Regions from separate parts of the Streptomyces sp. NPDC006487 genome, predicted to be linked through region 2. Evidence: riboswitches for the same ligand, from Rfam matches in the RefSeq annotation. Region 2 holds a riboswitch; the other holds the start of a gene.
What was found. A riboswitch is a leader RNA that binds a small molecule or an ion and turns the genes downstream of it on or off. The one in region 2 is predicted to bind cobalamin.

Region 1 (8,458 bases), on a different contig from region 2:
TCCGCCGCAGCCACGACCGCCGCCACCACTACCGCCACCACGATCACTCCGCTCGTCGTCAATGCCCGCTGGGGCGGGCACTGCACGTACGACCGCGTGGTCATCGACCTGCAGGGATACGTACCCGAGGTCACCGTCACCCGCGTCCCGTCGCTGATCTACGACGGATCCGGCAAGCCCGTCCCGCTGGCCGGGCGGTACTTCCTGGAGATCCGCCTGCACCCCGCCGCCGGACACGACGACGCGGGCCGCAACGTCTACCGCGGGCCCAAGCTCCTCAAGATCTACCTGCCCAAGCTGAAGGGCATCGCCCTGACCGGCGACTACGAGGGGTACGTCACCTTCGGCGCCGCCTTCGACACCAAGCCCGCCTACACCACGTCCAAGCTGCACGCCCCGGAGCGCTTCGTCCTGGACGTCGCGCACCCGAACGTCTGCTGAGCACGCCGGCGCGAGGCGGGAGGCGGGGGCCGGGGGGGCGGGGACCTACCGGTGCTCGGGGTTCGGGAAGTCGAAGCGGCAGCCCGCGTCCCACAGGGAGCGCTGGTTGCCGTGCGCCGGCATCCCGCCGGACCGCTTGAGCAGAGCGGCCAGGTGCATGAGGTTCCAGCTCATGAAGGCCGTGTTCCGGTTGGTGAAGTCGTTCTCGGGCCCGCCGGATCCGGGGTCCAGGTACGAGGGCCCGGGTCCGGCTTCGCCGATCCATCCGGCGTCGGCCTGCGGGGGGATCGCGTAGCCGAGGTGCTGGAGGCTGTAGAGGATGTTCATGGCGCAGTGCTTGACGCCGTCCTCGTTCCCGGTGATCAGCGCGCCGCCCACGCGCCCGTAATAGGCGTACTGGCCCTGCTCGTTCAGGATCGAGGAGCAGGCGTAGAGCCGCTCGATGACCTGCTTCATCACCGAGCTGTTGTCGCCGAGCCAGATCGGGCCGCACAGCACGAGGATGTCGGCGTCCATGATCTGGCTGTAGAGCACCGGCCACTGATCGCTCTCCCAGCCGTGGTCGGTCATATCGGGCCAGACACCGGTGGCGATGTCGTGGTCGACGGCCCGGATGAGCGAGGTCCGGACCCCGGCCGCCTCCATCACCGCGCGGCTCTTGCCGATCAGGCCCTCGGTGTTGCTGGGCTCGGGCGATCGCTTGAGCGTGCAGTTGACGTAGACGGCGGTGAGGTCGGAGTAGTCGAAGGGGTGCGCGGTGTCGGTAGCCACCCGTCCAGCCTCTCCGGAGCCCGGCGCGGCCGCCACCGGGCCGCGCCCGTCCGGGCGACCGGCGCAGGCGATGAGGAGCTCGCGGCCGGGGCGCCCCTTCCCGGCTCCGGCGGCCGCGGATCCATGGAACTCCGTTTCCACGTGGGGCCATTGAGGCAAACGCCGGCGCGGCGGACACGCGGCGTGACGCACAAGCGGAATCCGGCCACCGCCCGGCGCGATTGGGGCGGGTTGTTACCGGTCCGTGCGGCCGACTAGGGTCAGCGGGCCTTGGTGTTCGGGAAACCGGTGGGAAACCGGTGCGGCCCTCGCCACTGTGATCGGGAAGTCCGGCTCCACTCCTGCGGGAAAGCCACTGGGCTGCGCGGGAGGTTCCGCGCTGCCCGGGAAGGCGGAGCATGGACGTCAACCCGTGAGCCAGGAGACCGGCCGGGGCGCGTTGTCCATCCACGAGGTGCTGGAGAGGTCTCCCCACTCATGCATATAGCCGAGGGGTTCCTGCCCCCTTTGCACGCGGTCGCCTGGGGCGCCGCGTCCGCCCCCTTCGTCGTCCACGGCGTCCGCTCGCTCACCCGCGAGGTGAAGGCCAACCCGGAGAGCACGCTGCTGCTCGGCGCTTCCGGAGCGTTCACTTTCGTCCTTTCCGCCCTGAAGATCCCTTCGGTGACGGGCAGTTGCTCGCACCCCACGGGCACCGGGCTCGGGGCGATCCTGTTCCGGCCGCCGATCATGGCGGTGCTCGGCACGATCACCCTGCTGTTCCAGGCCCTGCTGCTGGCGCACGGCGGGCTCACGACCCTCGGCGCCAACGTCTTCTCGATGGCCATCGCCGGCCCGTGGGCGGGCTACGCCGTCTACCGGCTGATGCGGAGGTCGGGCCTCCCGCTGATGGTCACCGTGTTCTTCGGCGCCTTCTTCGCCGACCTGGTCACCTACTGCGTCACCAGCGTGCAGCTCGCCATGGCCTTCCCGGACCCGGCCTCCGGTTTCCCGGGCTCGCTAGCGAAGTTCGGGGGGATCTTCGCGGTCACCCAGATACCGCTGGCCGTGAGCGAGGGCCTGCTGACCGTCCTGGTGATGCGGCTGCTGATGGCGTCGAGCAAGTCGGACCTGGTCCGGCTGGGCGTCGCGAAGCTGACCTCCGCCCGTACCGAAGAGAAGGCGGCGGCCTGATGAGCGGGATGTCCAAGAACGCGAAGATCAACACCCTGCTGCTGCTCCTGGTGGCGGCGCTGGCCGTCCTGCCGCTCGCCCTGGGGCTGGGCGAGGGCAAGGAGGAGCCCTTCACCGGCGCCGACGCGCAGGCCGAGGTGGCGATCACCGAGCTGAAGCCGGATTACGAGCCCTGGTTCTCCCCTCTGTACGAACCCCCCTCGGGCGAGATCGAGTCCGCGCTGTTCGCCTTGCAGGCGGCGCTGGGCGCGGGCGTGCTCGCCTACTACTTCGGTGTCCGCAAGGGCCGCCGCCAGGGAGCGGCCGCCGCCGCTGCCGCCACCGCCCCGGAGGCGTAGGCGGTGCTGCCGATCGACGTGGCCGCGCACGGCAGTCGCTGGCGCGGCCGGCACCCGCTGGAGAAGGCCCTGCTCGGGATCGGGCTGACGGTCACCGCCGTGTGCCTGCCGCCCTGGCCGGGCGGGCCGCTGGTGGCCGCCGCCACCCTCGCCGTGCTGCTCGGCCCGGCCGGAGTGGCCGGCCGGCAGCTCTGGCGGGCCTTCCGGCTCCCGCTCGGCTTCTGCTTCACCGGGGCGCTGCCGCTGCTGTTCGCCGTCGGCGGCCCGGCGGGGCCGGTCTCCCTGGCCCCCGACGGTCCCCGGCTCGCCGCCGAACTGCTGCTGCGCACCTCGGCGGCCTCGCTCGGACTGCTGCTGTTCGCCTTCACCACCCCGGTCTCCGACGTACTGCCCCGGCTGGTCCGGGCCGGTGTGCCGGCCCCGGTGGTGGACGTGGCCCTGGTCATGTACCGGATCGGCTTCCTGCTGCTGGATTCCATGACCCAGGTCCGCCGGGCCCAGGCGGCCCGACTCGGGCACACCGGCCGGGCGGCGGTGTGGCGCTCCCTGGCCGGGCTCGCCGCCACCTCCTTCGTACGGGCCTTCGACCGCGCGGCCAAGCTCCAGGCGGGGCTGGCCGGACGCGGCTACGACGGGGCGCTGCGGGTCCTCGTACCGGAGGCGGCCCTGTCGTGGCGCTTCCTGACGGCCACCGCCGGCCTGCTGGCGGCCCTGATCACCCTGACCCTCACCCTGAAGGGGCTCCGCCCGTGAACCCGTCGCTGCCCCCCTCCCCCCGCCCGGTGGTGGAACTGTCCGGCGCCGGCTACGCCTACGAGGACGGCCCGGCGGTCCTGACCGGCGTCGACTTCGTCATCGCGCCGGGCCGGGCGCTGGCCCTGCTGGGCCGCAACGGCAGCGGCAAGACCACGCTGATGCGGCTGCTGAGCGGCGGCCTGCGGCCCGGCGCGGGATCGCTGCGGCTGGACGGCACGGAGGTCTCGTACGACCGGGCGGGCCTGACCCGGCTGCGCACGTCCGTCCAGCTGGTGGTGCAGGACCCCGACGACCAGCTGTTCGCGGCTTCGGTGGAACAGGACGTGTCCTTCGGCCCCATGAACCAGGGGCTCCCCGCTCCGGAGGTCCGCGCCCGCGTGGACTCGGCCCTCGCCGCGCTGGACATCACGCACCTCCGGGACCGCCCCACCCACCTGCTCTCCTACGGGCAGCGCAAGCGCGCGGCGATCGCGGGGGCGGTGGCGATGGCTCCGCGGGTGCTGATCCTCGACGAGCCGACGGCCGGCCTGGACCCGGACGGCCAGGAGCGGCTCCTCGACGTCCTCGCGGGACTGCGGGCCTCCGGTACGACGGTGGTCATGGCCACCCACGACGTGGACCTGGCGGTGCGCTGGGCCGACGACGCGGCGGTCCTGACCCCGGCGGGCATCCGCTTCGGCCCCGCCGAGCCCCTGCTCTCGGACCCGCCCCTCCTCACCTCGGCGGGCCTGCGCCCGGCCTGGTCCCCGGCGGTGACGGCCTTCCTGCGCACCCACGGCCACCTGGCGGCGGGCGCCCCCGGCCCGCGCGATCCGCAGGCACTGGCCGCCTGGGGGCAAATCTAGGATGGCCGCATGTCGCTCCCGCACGCCATCCTCACCGCCCTGCTCGAGAAGCCCTCGTCGGGGCTGGAGCTGACCCGGCGGTTCGACAAGTCGATCGGGTACTTCTGGTCCGCGACGCACCAGCAGATCTACCGCGAGCTCGGCCGGCTGGAGGAGGCCGGGCTGATCCGGGCGCTGCCCAGCGAGGGGCCCGTGCGGGGGCAGAAGAAGGAGTACGAGGTGCTGCCCGCCGGGAGCGGGGAGCTGGCGCGGTGGGTCGGGGAGCGCCAGGATCCCAAGCCGGTGCGGGATCCCCTGCTGCTGCGGATCCGGGCGGCCGCGGTGGTGGGGCCGCAGGGGCTGGCCGCGGAGCTGCGGCGGCATCTGGAGCTGCACCGTGCCCAGCTGGCCGTGTACGAGGGCATCGAGGAGAAGGATTTCCCGGCCGGCCGGGATTCCGACGAGGACCGGTTGCGGCGTGTCGTGCTGCACGCGGGAACCGGGCTGGAGACGTTCTGGCTGCGCTGGCTGGAGGAGGCCCTCGCCGAGGTGGAGGGCATGGCCGCCGAGCCGCGGCGGGCCTGACGCGCGCCCCCGGCCCGGCAGGGGCGGGGGCGGCGCGGGGGCTTACTTGTTCAGGGAGGCCCAGAACTCGTCGAAGCTCAGCAGGCCGTCGTCGTTCGAGTCCTTGGCGGCGATCACGGCCTCCGCGACCGGGCCGGTGACGAACGGGTCGCCCATCTCCGCCATCGCCGAACGGAACTCGTCGGCCGTGACGAAGCCGTCACCGTTCACGTCGAACTTGCCGAACGTCGTCCGTGCGCTCTCGATGTCCGCCACTGGGTCCACCCCTTCTTGGTGCTTGTTGACCGGCTCAGGGTAGCGGCATGCCCGGCCCCCTCACGCCCCGGGTCCCGTTCGAGCGGCAGATAGAAATTCAATTACTCTTCCGTAGTGCGGAAGCGATAATTCCAGCCAACAATTCAAGCCCCCACTTGTCACGCTCCGGGACCACCGCATAACGTAGCGACATTGCCGCCACACCGGGAGCGCAGGGCTCCCAGGGACAAGCGGCAACAAGGGCGATCACACAGGTGACGATCACAGCTGACGCATCATTCGAAGTTCTGCCCTTCACCCGCACTTGCCACCACATCTGGGAAGACGGCGACCATGTGCTCATCGGAGTGAGTCCTGGGAACAGCTACTTCAGCTCCGAGCGCATATCCAGCCTCACCCGATGGGCCACGACCCGCTTCGCACAGGTCGACTTCGTCTACGCAGACCTCCACGTGGACCGGATGTTCGCCGCGTTCGGCTACACCCGGGAACACGCCGAGAAGCGTGCGACGAAGGAAATCAAGGCAGTCCGGCGAAGGATTCTCAAGGGCGTCGAGGAATCAGGCCCTCTGCATGCCGAGATCCGAGTGAGGGCACTGTCGGAGTTCCAGACGAACCCCGTCTACCAACTTCTGCACAGACGCGTACTCCATTTCCTGGAGTCCGACGACGAATTCCGCAAGGGCTGCGAGGAAATGGCCCTGCACTTTGTCGGATCCAAGTTGCCGGAAGGTGAATCAATCACCGACGCACAGTTGCAGGTGTGTTTCGATTACATGGCGGCCGAGCTGCCGTTCTTCATCGACACCCCGAGCATTCTCGACGTGCCGTCCTCCGTGGCGGCGTACCACGTCAAGATGCCGATGACCGACGTCCTCTTCGCGCGCGGTGGGGGCCTGCGCGCAACGAGGAACCAGGCATACGCCGTGGTGCGGCCCGAAGCGGCCGAAAAGGCACAGAGCAACCCGGGCAACCCGAACCACCTGAACGCGAACACGCACGCGCACACCGCACCAACCGAAGGGACCGTCGATGAGCGTCGAGCAGCTTGAGGGCACCGGGCCGACCGCCGAGCCCCTCATCGACTTCCCCCTCTCCCGGCGTGGTGACGTGCTCCCCGAGGAGTGCACCTGGCTCCGCGAGAAGGCGCCGGTCGCGAAGGTCCGCACCCTCACCGGGGACCCGGCCTGGCTGGTGAGCAGCTACGCGCTGGCCAAGCAGGTGCTGGAGGACGAGCGCTTCAGCCTCAAGGACACGGCCAATGCCGGTGTCCCGCGCCAGTACGCGCTGACGATCCCGCCCGAGGTCGTCAACAACATGGGCAACATCAACAGCGCCGGACTGCGCAACGCGGTCATGAAGGCGCTCAACCCGCGCCAGAAGGGCCTGCAGGACTGGCTGCGCGCGAAGGCCGGGGAGCTCATCGACCAGCTCCTCGCCGAAGGGGGGCCCGCCGATCTGCGGGCCGCCTTCGCCGATCCCTTCTCCGCGGCCATGCACTGCCAGGTGCTGGGTGTGCCGTTCGAGGACTGGCGGCGGCTGATGTCGGGGCTGGACGTCGCGTTCATGACCGCTCGCGAGCCGTTCGCCGACTCGGCGCTCAACTGGTACAAGGACGTCGGCTACTTCGAGGACCGGCTGAAGGCGCAGCTGGCGCTGCCTGCCGAGGAGCGTACGGGGCTCCTCGGCAAGTTCGCCGAGCTGAAGGAGGCGGACCCGGAGTCGGCGCACCTGACCGACGACATGTTCGCCACCGTCGCCGTTTCGCTCTTCGGGGCCGGCGCCGTCTCCACGTCCGCGTTCCTGACCCTGGCGGTCCTGGCACTGCTGCAGAAGCCCGAGCTCATCGGCTACCTGCGCAAGCACCCGGAGCGCATGGGCAAGGCCGTGGACGAGCTGCTGCGCTGGAACCTGTCCGTGGGCGACGGCCTGCCGCGCATCGCGATGGCGGACATCCAGGTCGGGGACGTGCTGGTCAAGGAGGGCGAGCTGGTCCTCGTCCTGCTGGAGGGGGCCAACTTCGACCCGGAGGCCTTCGAGAACCCGGACGAGCTGGACCTGGAGCGCGAGAGCTCCAACGCCAACCTCGCCTTCGGCGCCGGCCGGCACTTCTGCCCGGCCTCCGCGCTGGGCCGGGCGCACGCCGAGATCGCGCTGGAGGTGCTGGTCGAGCGGCTGCCCGAGCTGCGTCTCGCGGTGCCGGCGGAGAACCTCGTGTGGCGGACCGGCTTCATCAAGCGCCTTCCCGAGCGGCTCCCCGTCGCCTGGTGAGGAGGCGGCGGTGAGCGATCAGGAGTGCCCCGGGAGCTGTGCGAGCTCCCGGGGCACGCCCGTTTCCTGCGTGCGCGCGTCCTACCGGAAGATGCCGGTGTGGCCGAGGGAGTAGCGGCCGGGCTGCGGGTAGACGGCGAGGCCGTGCGGTCCACTGCCCACGGGGATCCTGGCGAGCTGCTTGCCGGTGGTGGTGTCGATGGCGTAGACCTCGGAGTTGTAACGGCCCGAGAGCCACAGCACCTTGCCGTCGGCGGAGACCCCGCCCATGTCGGGGCTGCCGCCGTCGGGCAGTTCCCACTTCTTGGTCAGCTTGTTCTGGGTGAAGTCGAAGACGGAGACGGACCCTTCGCCCCGGTTGGAGACGTACATCTCCTTGGAGTCGCGGCCGACGTAGAGGCCGTGGCAGCCCTTTCCGGTGGGCAGCAGCTTGGGGGTCTCGAACTTGTCGCCGCCGAGCACCCACATGCCGTGCGCCATCATGTCCGCGACGTAGAAGGTCTTTCCGTCCGGCGAGACCTTGACGTCCTGCGGCATCGCGCCCTCGAAGGGCAGTTTCTGCTGGCCGACGACCTCCATCTTCTCGGTGTCGACCTTGAGCAGTTCACCGGAGAACTCGCAGCTCACGATGAAGTAGCGGCCGTCCGCGGAGAAGTCCGCGTGATTGACGCCGAAGCAGGTCACGGGGACGGTTTTCACGCGGTCCATCGTGTGCGGATCGCGGAAGACCAGCTCCTTGTCCATCGAGGCCATGACCACCGCGTACTTGCCGTTGGGCGTGAAGTACAGGTTGTACGGGTCGTGCACCTCGACGGGCTTGCCGGCCTCTCCGGTGGCCGGGTTGATCGGGGTGAGCGTGTGGCCCCGGTTGTTGTTGACCCAGAGGGTCTTCATGTCCCAGGACGGGACCACGTGCTGGGGCTGGATGCCGACGGGGATGGTGTCGATGACCTTGTACGTGACCGGGTCGATGACGGACACCGTGTTGGAGGACGTGTTCGGCACGTAGACGCGGGACGGGAAGTCCTTGACCACCGGGGAGAG
Region 2 (8,458 bases):
CGAACTGGAACACCCCGATGGACCAGCCCTGGTTCCAGGCGCGCAGCGCCAGACCGAAGGCGGCCGTCGACTTGCCCTTGCCCGGTCCGGTGTGGACGAAGACGAGCGGGCGGTTGCGGCGCTGACGCGTCGTGAGTCCGTCGTCCGGAACGACGGACGGCTGTCCCTGCGGCATTACGCGGCCCTCCTGAGGGTCGGGGATGGGGTACGTACGTTCTTGACGAGCCCGGCGAGCGAATCGGCCCGCAGCCCGTCGAGGGTGACGGCCAGGCCGCCCAGATCGGCGGCCAGCACTCCGGCCAGCCCGAGCCGGACCGGCCCCGACTCGCAGTCCACGACCACGGAGGCGACCCCGCCGGCCGCGAGCAGCCGGGCACTGCGCGCCGAGAGGGCGCGGGGATCGCCGCCCACGGAGCCGGCCGAGGTGGCCCGCCCGTCGGTGACGACCACGAGCAGCGGGCGCCGGCTCGGGTCCCGCAGCCGCTCGATCCGCAGGACTTCGTGGGCCTTGAGCAGCCCGGCGCCGAGCGGGGTGCGGCCGCCGGTCGGCAGGTTCTCCAGCCGGGCCGCGGCGGCGTCGACGGAGGAGGTGGGCGGCAGGGCCAGTTCGGCCGAGGCGCCCCGGAAGGTGATCAGGCCGACCTTGTCCCGGCGCTGGTAGGCGTCGAGCAGCAGGGACAGCACCGCCCCCTTGACCGCGCTCATGCGCTGCCGGGCGGCCATGGAGCCGGAGGCGTCGACGAGGAACAGGACGAGGTTGCCCTCGCGGCCCTCGCGGGTCGCCTGCCGCAGATCGTCCTTGCGGACGACCAGCCCGCGCCCGGAGCGCCCGCGGGCCTTCTGGTGCGGGGCGGCGGCGTGGACGGTGGCCGACAGGTGCAGTTTGGTCAACTGGCCGCGGGGGCGCTGGGCTCCGGTGGTGCGGCCGTGCGCGGTGCGGGCGCGCGAACGCCTGCCGGACGCGCCCTCGCCGAGGCCCGGCACGCTGAGCATCTTGGTGCGGAACGGCTCGGCGGCCCGTACGGGTGCCTGCTCGGCCGGACCGGCCGCCTCGGTCTTCTCCTGGGCGGAGGGCTGCGCCTCGGGCCGCTGCTCGGGCGCGTCCGGGGCCTCCGGCTCGGCCTCGGGGGCCTCCGGTCCGGAGCCCTGCGGGGGTACGCCGCCCCCGCCGTCGGGGCCGCCGCCGTCGGGGCCGCCGTCCTCCGGTCCCTCGCCCGGACCCTCCGGCTCCGGCTCCGGGTCCGGCTCCTCGTCGGGGAACCCGTCCAGGATCCGGTCCAGCTTCTCCTCGTCGAGACCGGGCGCGTCGAAGGGGTTGCGGCGGCGCCGGTGGGGGAGCGCCAGCAGGGCGGCCTGCCGCACGTCCTCCTTGCGCACCTCGGTCCGCCCGGCCCAGGCCGCGAGAGCGGTCGCGGTACGGGCCATCACGATGTCTGCGCGCATGCCGTCGACCTCGAAACCGGCGCAGGTCGCGGCGATCTGCAGCAGCGAGGTGTCGCCGAGCCGCACCTTCGGGAGCAGGGCCCGCGCGGCCACCACCCGGGAGCGGACCTCGTCCTCGTCCCCGGACCAGCGGCCCGCGAAGCCCGCGGGGTCGTCCTCGTAGGCGAGCCGGCGACGCACCACCTCGACCCGCTGGAGGGGCTCCCGGGAGGCGGCGACCTCGACGGTCAGCCCGAACCGGTCGAGCAACTGCGGGCGGAGCTCGCCCTCCTCGGGGTTCATCGTGCCGACGAGGAGGAAGCGGGCGGCGTGCCGTACGGAGACGCCCTCGCGCTCGACGTAGGAGGCGCCCATCGCGGCGGCGTCGAGGAGCAGGTCGATGAGGTGGTCGTGGAGCAGGTTGACCTCGTCGACGTACAGGATCCCGCGGTGCGCGTCGGCCAGCAGGCCGGGCTCGAAGGCCTTCACGCCTTCGGAGAGGGCGCGTTCGATGTCGAGGGCGCCGACGAGGCGGTCCTCGGAGGCGCCGACGGGCAGCTCCACCATCCGGGCGGGCCGCGCGGCGGCCGGTCCCGGCTCGTGGGGGCCGTCGGGGCAGGCGGGGTCCGGGGCGGTGGGCGCGCAGCTGAACCGGCAGCCGGTGACCACGTCGACCTGCGGCAGCAGGGTCGACAGGGCGCGGACGGCGGTGGACTTGGCGGTTCCCTTCTCGCCGCGCACGAGGACACCGCCGACCGCTGGGCTCACGGCGTTGAGCAGCAGTGCGAGGCGCAGGTCGCTCTGGCCGACCAGTGCGGTGAACGGGTAGGGCGTGCTCATGCGGTGGCCCCTTCTCGGGCGTGTGTACGGATACGCGTGCGCGGGCGGGCATGGACGGCGGGGCCGGGCTGCGGGTGCGCCGCTGCGCGGGGCGGAGCTCCCCTACCCGCCCTTCCACCGTTCCCCGGGCTCCGCCCGGACCCGGTCCTCAAACGCCGGACGGGCTGGAATTGGCCGGCGTCGGCCCGCACGTGACCGCGGGGGGTCGGAAAATCCAGCCCCTCCGGCGTTTGAGGAGCGGGGGTCCGGGGGCTGGCCCCCGAGGGGTCCGGGGCGGAGCCCCGGGGAACGGTGGAAGGGCGGGTAGGGGACAGCCCCCGCAGGGACGGGGACGTCATGGCGCGCCCGGCGGGAGGAAGGGGAGGCCCGAGGGGGCGCCGCCCTCGATCAGGCTCAGCAGCGCCGCGGTGTCCGCGTGTTCCTCGATCAGGTCGCCGAGCAGGTCCAGCTGCTCCTCCCGCAGGGAGGCGAAGGAGGTGTCCGGGGACGGGACGAAGCGGCGGCCGGCCGCGGAGGCGACCTCGCGGAGGAAGGCCCGGCGGAAGCCGTCCGACTCCAGTGAGCCGTGCCAGTGCGTGCCCCACACTTCCCCGACCCGGCAACCGTCCAGGAAGGGGGTTCCGCCGAGGACTTCGGCCACCCCGTGGTGGATCTCGTAGCCCTCGACGGGCTCGCCCAGCGCCGAACCGACGGGCCGGGCCAGGGTCTTCTCCCGCTCGAAGCGGACCCGTACGGGAAGCAGCCCGAGCCCCGGCACGGAGCCGGCCTTCGACTCGACCTCGTCCTCGATGTGTTCGCCCAGGACCTGGAACCCGCCGCAGATGCCCAGGACCGGCCGGCCCTCGGCGGCCCGCCGGACCAGTGCGTCCGCCAGGCCCCGTTCGCGCAGCCAGGCCAGGGCCTTGACCGTGCCACGGGTGCCGGGGACGACGACCAGGTCCGCGTAGGCCAGCTCCTCGGCCCGGTCCACGAACCGCACCACCACACCCGGCTCCGCCGCCAGCGCGTCGACGTCCGTGAAGTTGGACATCAGCGGCACCGCGCAGACCGCGACCCGCAGCACGTCCTCGCCCACGGGCGGGGCGACCACGGATTCCCGTACCGCGCCCCGCAGGGAGACCCGCAGCCCGTCCTCCTCGTCGATGCCCAGCCCGTGCTGGAAGGGAAGCACGCCGTACGTGGCCCGCCCGGTCAGGCCGCGCAGCATCTCCATGCCCGGTTCCAGCAGGGTGACGTCGCCGCGGAACTTGTTGACCAGGTAGCCCGCGATCAGCGACTGGTCCTCGGGGGAGAGCAGGGCCGTCGTACCGAAGAAGGACGCGAAGACCCCGCCCCGGTCGATGTCGCCGACGACGACCACCGGGAACCGCGCGGCCCGCGCGATGCCCATGTTCACGATGTCGGTCCGGCGCAGGTTGATCTCGGCCGGGCTGCCCGCCCCCTCGCAGATCACGGCGTCATACGTGCCCCGCAACTGCTCCAGGCAGTCCGTGACGATGCCGAGGAGCTGTTCCTGCCGCCCCCCGTGGTAGCCGCGTGCGCTCATCTCACCCACCGGCTTGCCCAGCAGCACCACCTGGCTGCTGCGGTCACTGCCGGGCTTGAGCAGCACCGGGTTCATCAGCGCGGTCGGTTCCACGCGGGCCGCCTGGGCCTGCATGGCCTGTGCGCGGCCGATCTCGGCGCCCTCCCTCGTCACGAAGGAGTTCAGCGACATGTTCTGCGCCTTGAACGGGGCCACCTTCACGCCCTGCCGGGCCAGCCACCGGCAGATGCCCGCCGTGACCACGCTCTTGCCCGCGTCCGAGGTCGTACCGGCGACGAGGAGACCCCCACCGCGCTTCGCGCCGCCGCTCATGCGCGCCGCCCCTTCTTCGTAGTTCGGACGACCGGAGTGCGGGCGGCCAGAGTGCGGGAAACCAGCGTCCGGGCGGCCACACAGGCCCCCAGCGCCACCCACGTCACCTGGCGCGACAGCCGCACCGCGCGTTCGATGTCGGCGACATCCACGGGCCGCCCGGCCGCTCCGTTGAGCACGGCCCGGTGTTCGACCCGGCCCGCGTACGCCAGGGTGCCGCCCAGCCGTACGCCGAGCGCCCCGGCGAAGGAGGACTCCACGGGCCCCGCGTTGGGGCTCGGGTGCTTGGCGGCGTCCGCGCGCCAGGCCCGTACGGCGCCCCGCCGGTCGGGCCCGGCCAGTACGGCGGCCAGGGCCGTCAGCCGGGCGCCCGGCCAGCCGGCCACGTCGTCGAGCCGGGCCGAGGCCCAGCCGTAGCGCAGGTGGCGGGGGGACTTGTGGCCGACCATCGCGTCCAGGGTGTTCACGGCGCGGAAGGCCAGCAGCCCGGGGACGCCCGCGACGGCGCCCCACACGAGGGCGCCGACCACGGCGTCGGAGGTGTTCTCGGCGACCGATTCGACGACCGCGCGGGCCATCTGCTGCTCGTCCAGTGCCTGCGGGTCGCGCCCGCAGAGGTGGGGCAGCCGCTCGCGGGCCACCTCGGCGTCCCCGGCGGCGAGTGCTCCGCCGATGGCGCGGGCCTCCCGGCCCAGCGAGGTGCCGCCCACGACGGCCCAGGTGGCGGCGGCGGTGAGGGCGATGCGGGCGGCCGCGGGCCGGGAGCGCACGGCGCGGGCGCCCAGTGCGCCGACGGCGGCCGCGCCTCCGGCGCACAGCAGGGTGTGCAGGACGCCGCGGGCGCGGTCGTCGCGCCACAGGGCGCGTTCGACGGCGGCGGCGGCTCGTCCGAAGGCGGCCACGGGGTGCCCTCGGCGCGGATCCCCGAGGATCCGGTCGCCGATCAGGCCCGCCGTGACGCCGTACGCGAAGACGCGATCGGCACGCATGGTGGCAGGTATGTCCTCACTCAGGGTCCGCGCCCTGGTTCGACGTGTCCGGCGGCGAGAGTTCCTGGCTCCCGGCCGCACACGGCCAGAGGTCCGCGTGCGCCGGTGACAGTGGCGGGACCGCGCCGGATTCGCACCGGACTTCCTCTCCATGCCGCCGTAATGGCTCGCGCAGTCCACCACGCAGCGCGAAGGCCCGTCAACTCGCCGTTGACCTGCGGCGGGGTGGCGGGAGAGGGGGCGGGGTCAGGCCCGCGCCAGGGGGCCGGGGCGAGTCCGGGGCGGGTCCGGGGCATGCGAAAGCTCCCTCCGGTACGAACCCGGAGGGAGCCTTCGGAGGTGCCGTCCCGCGCCTCAGGCGACGATCAGGTAGATCCCGTAGGCCACGGCCGCCGCGCAGAGCGCGAAGCAGGCGTACGCACCGCTGCGGGCCAGGGTGGCGGCGCCGCCCTGTTCGGTGGCGGCCTCGTGCTTGGAGAGCCCCATCAGACCCAGGGTGAACAGGGTCACCAGGACGACGGTGGCGGAGAGGCTGACCCCGAAGACGGAGCCGAGTGCTTCCCAGTCGATCTTCATACCGCTGAATCCTCTGTCGTTCTCGGGTCAGACCGCTGCGGCCGGAGCCGCGGGGGTCGTCGTCGCGGAGGCCGGGATGGTGGCCTTGAGCTCCTCGTCCGTCACCGCGGCGGTGCTGCCGGCGAAGGCCGCGGCCGGCGGGACGCTGACGGCCGCGATGGCCGTGGTGACGACACCCGGTGCCTCGGCGCCGGCCGGCTCGACCTCGTTGACGTTGGTGTGGTCGACGACCTGGCGGCGGGAGATCAGCCAGATGGCGACGCAGGAGCCGATCAGGAAGACCGTGACGCCGGCGACGCCGATGTCCCCGGTGCGCATGACCAGCTCGGCACCGGCGGCGACCAGGGCCGCGGCCGGGAGGGTCAGGCCCCAGGCGATGAACATGCGGGAGGCGGTGGACCAGCGGACCACGCCGCCCTTGCGTCCCAGACCCGAACCCATGACGGCGCCGGAGCACGCGTGGGTGGTGGAGAGGGAGAAGCCGAGGGAGGAGGAGGCCAGGATGACGCTGGCGGCCGAGGTCTGGGCGGCGAAGCCCTGCTGCGGCTGCAGGTCGGTCAGGCCACTGCCCATGGTGCGGATGATGCGCCAGCCACCCAGGTAGGTGCCCATCGCGATGGCCATGCCGGCGGAGACGATGACCCAGACCGGCGGGTTGGAGCCGGGAGCGAGGGCGCCACCGGCAACGAGCGCCAGGGTGATGATGCCCATCGTCTTCTGCGCGTCGTTGGTGCCGTGCGCGAGGGAGACGAGACCGGCCGAAGCGATCTGACCGGCGCGGTAGCCCTTGGCCGAGGTCTTCTCGCCCATGCCCTTGCCGACCTTGTACGTGACCTTCGTGGCCAGGTACGCGGCGAAGCCGGCGACCAGCGGGGCGGCGATCGCGGGGATCAGCACCTTGGTGACGACGACGCTGCCGTTGACGGCGCCCATGCCGGCGGAGGCCACGGCCGCACCGATCAGGCCGCCCATCAGGGCGTGCGAGGAGCTGGAGGGCAGTCCGACCAGCCAGGTGACGAGGTTCCAGAGGATCGCGCCGACCAAGGCGGCGAAGATGACCTCCGGCTGGATGCCTTCCTCGTTGACCAGGCCCTTGGAGATCGTCTTGGCGACCTCCACGGACATGAAAGCGCCGACGAGGTTGAGCACGGCGGACATCGCCACCGCGGTCTTGGGCTTGAGGGCGCCGGTCGAGATGGTGGTGGCCATCGCGTTGGCCGTGTCGTGAAAACCGTTCGTGAAATCGAACACGAGAGCGGTGATGATCACGATCCCGAGGAGAAGCGTTATGTGCTCCATTTACCCAGGCTTCTGTTTGACGTCAGTGGTTCGTGGACCGTAGGCAACCTGGATGAACGGAAGGTGAACTGACAGGGGTCATGTGGTGTATCGATACGGCACCCCATCGGGACCTTCGTCCCGGGAAGGGTGTTGATATGTCGATTGATGCACGTCACGGCGGGGTGTCCGGACGTTTCGGGGAGGGACTTCCGGTAGGGCCTTCCGTTCACACGGGACCCCCGAAGAGACCTAGATCACCCTCCCTGTCACCCTGCCGGGGTGCCGGTCGGAACGATTCCCTCCGGTGGCCCGCCGGCCCGTCCGCCTCGACACTGGAGCGGTGCGTACCGCTACAGCGACGGCAGCGGCCGTCACCACGACCCTGCTCGGCGCCGGCGCGGCCGCCGCGGCGGCCGTCGCCGCCGCCGCGCTCGCCGGCCGGTACGCCGCCGACGCGGCCCTGCGGGCCGAGCCCGGCCGCCCGCTCCCCGGCAGCCCCCGGCTCAGCGTCCACTCCACCGCGGCCGGCCGGGTCGAGCTGACCCGCTCGCTCGCCTCCCTGCGCCCCGGCACCTACGGGCTCACGGCGCCCGGGGTGCACGCCGTGGTCGGCCCCGTCCTCCCGGACGCCCCGCACGGCCCCGACACCGTGGTGCGCCGGCTCGTCGCCGTCACCCACGGCAGCCTCGACCCCGGAACCCGCGTCACCCTCACGCCCCAGGTCCACCTCGGCAACCCGGGCACCGCCCTCGGGCTGGAGCACGCCGACGTGGACGTCCCCGGGGAGCTCGGCGCGCTGCCCGCCTGGTTCGTGCCCGCGGCCCGCGACACCTGGGTGATCACCGTCCACGGGCTCGGCGCCACCCGCGAGCACCCGATGGTGGTCATGCCCTTCCTCCACCGCAACAAGCTCCCCGTCCTGGACCTGGGCTACCGGGGCGACCTCGGCGCCCCCGAGTCACCGGACGGCCTCGGCCACCTCGGCGAGTCCGAATGGCGCGATCTCGACGCCGCCATCCGCTACGCCCTGCGCTACGGGGCCCGCCGCGTGGTCCTGCACGGCTGGTCGACCGGCGCCACGATGGCCCTGCACGCCGCCGAACGCTCGGCGCTGGCCGACCGGATCTCCGGACTGGTCCTCGACTCGCCCGTACTGGACTGGCACGCCACCCTGCGGGCCCTCGCCGCAGCGCGCCGCACCCCGGCCCCCCTGCTCCCGTTCGCGGTGAAGGCCGCCGAGGGCCGCGCGGGCCTGCGCGCCGACCGGCGGCCCCCGGGGTCGGATCCGGCCGCGCTGAAGGTGCCCATCCTGATCTTCCACGGCCCCGACGACGCGCTCGCCCCCTGGGAGCCCTCCCGCCGGCTCGCCGCGGCCCGCCCCGACCTCGTCACGCTGCACTCCGTTTCCGGGGCCGCCCACGGAGCGATGTGGAACGCCGACCCGGCCGCGTACGAAGAGGCGCTGCGACGCTTCCTGACCCCTCTCATGTGA

Region 1: linked by a shared signal. The riboswitch ahead of ACFYM0_RS31130 (energy-coupling factor ABC transporter permease) and the one ahead of ACFYM0_RS26845 (cobalamin biosynthesis protein) in region 2 are both predicted to bind cobalamin.

What each region holds. Positions count from the first base shown of each region.
Region 1 is NZ_JBIAHN010000019.1:196,215-204,672, reverse strand. It holds gene ACFYM0_RS31140 (hypothetical protein) at 1-441, shown strand, start outside; gene ACFYM0_RS31135 (flavodoxin family protein) at 487-1,212, opposite strand; cobalamin riboswitch at 1,467-1,661, shown strand; gene ACFYM0_RS31130 (energy-coupling factor ABC transporter permease) at 1,690-2,385, shown strand; gene ACFYM0_RS31125 (energy-coupling factor ABC transporter substrate-binding protein) at 2,385-2,723, shown strand; gene cbiQ (cobalt ECF transporter T component CbiQ) at 2,727-3,476, shown strand; gene ACFYM0_RS31115 (energy-coupling factor ABC transporter ATP-binding protein) at 3,473-4,324, shown strand; gene ACFYM0_RS31110 (PadR family transcriptional regulator) at 4,334-4,888, shown strand; gene ACFYM0_RS31105 (EF-hand domain-containing protein) at 4,931-5,143, opposite strand; gene ACFYM0_RS31100 (tRNA-dependent cyclodipeptide synthase) at 5,398-6,195, shown strand; gene ACFYM0_RS31095 (cytochrome P450) at 6,176-7,414, shown strand; gene ACFYM0_RS31090 (YncE family protein) at 7,496-8,458, opposite strand, start outside.
Region 2 is NZ_JBIAHN010000015.1:199,172-207,629, forward strand. It holds gene cobO (cob(I)yrinic acid a,c-diamide adenosyltransferase) at 1-175, opposite strand, end outside; gene ACFYM0_RS26835 (putative cobaltochelatase) at 175-2,262, opposite strand; gene ACFYM0_RS26840 (cobyric acid synthase) at 2,597-4,120, opposite strand; gene ACFYM0_RS26845 (cobalamin biosynthesis protein) at 4,117-5,109, opposite strand; cobalamin riboswitch at 5,147-5,297, opposite strand; gene ACFYM0_RS26850 (hypothetical protein) at 5,464-5,685, opposite strand; gene ACFYM0_RS26855 (anion permease) at 5,713-6,984, opposite strand; gene ACFYM0_RS26860 (alpha/beta hydrolase family protein) at 7,307-8,458, shown strand.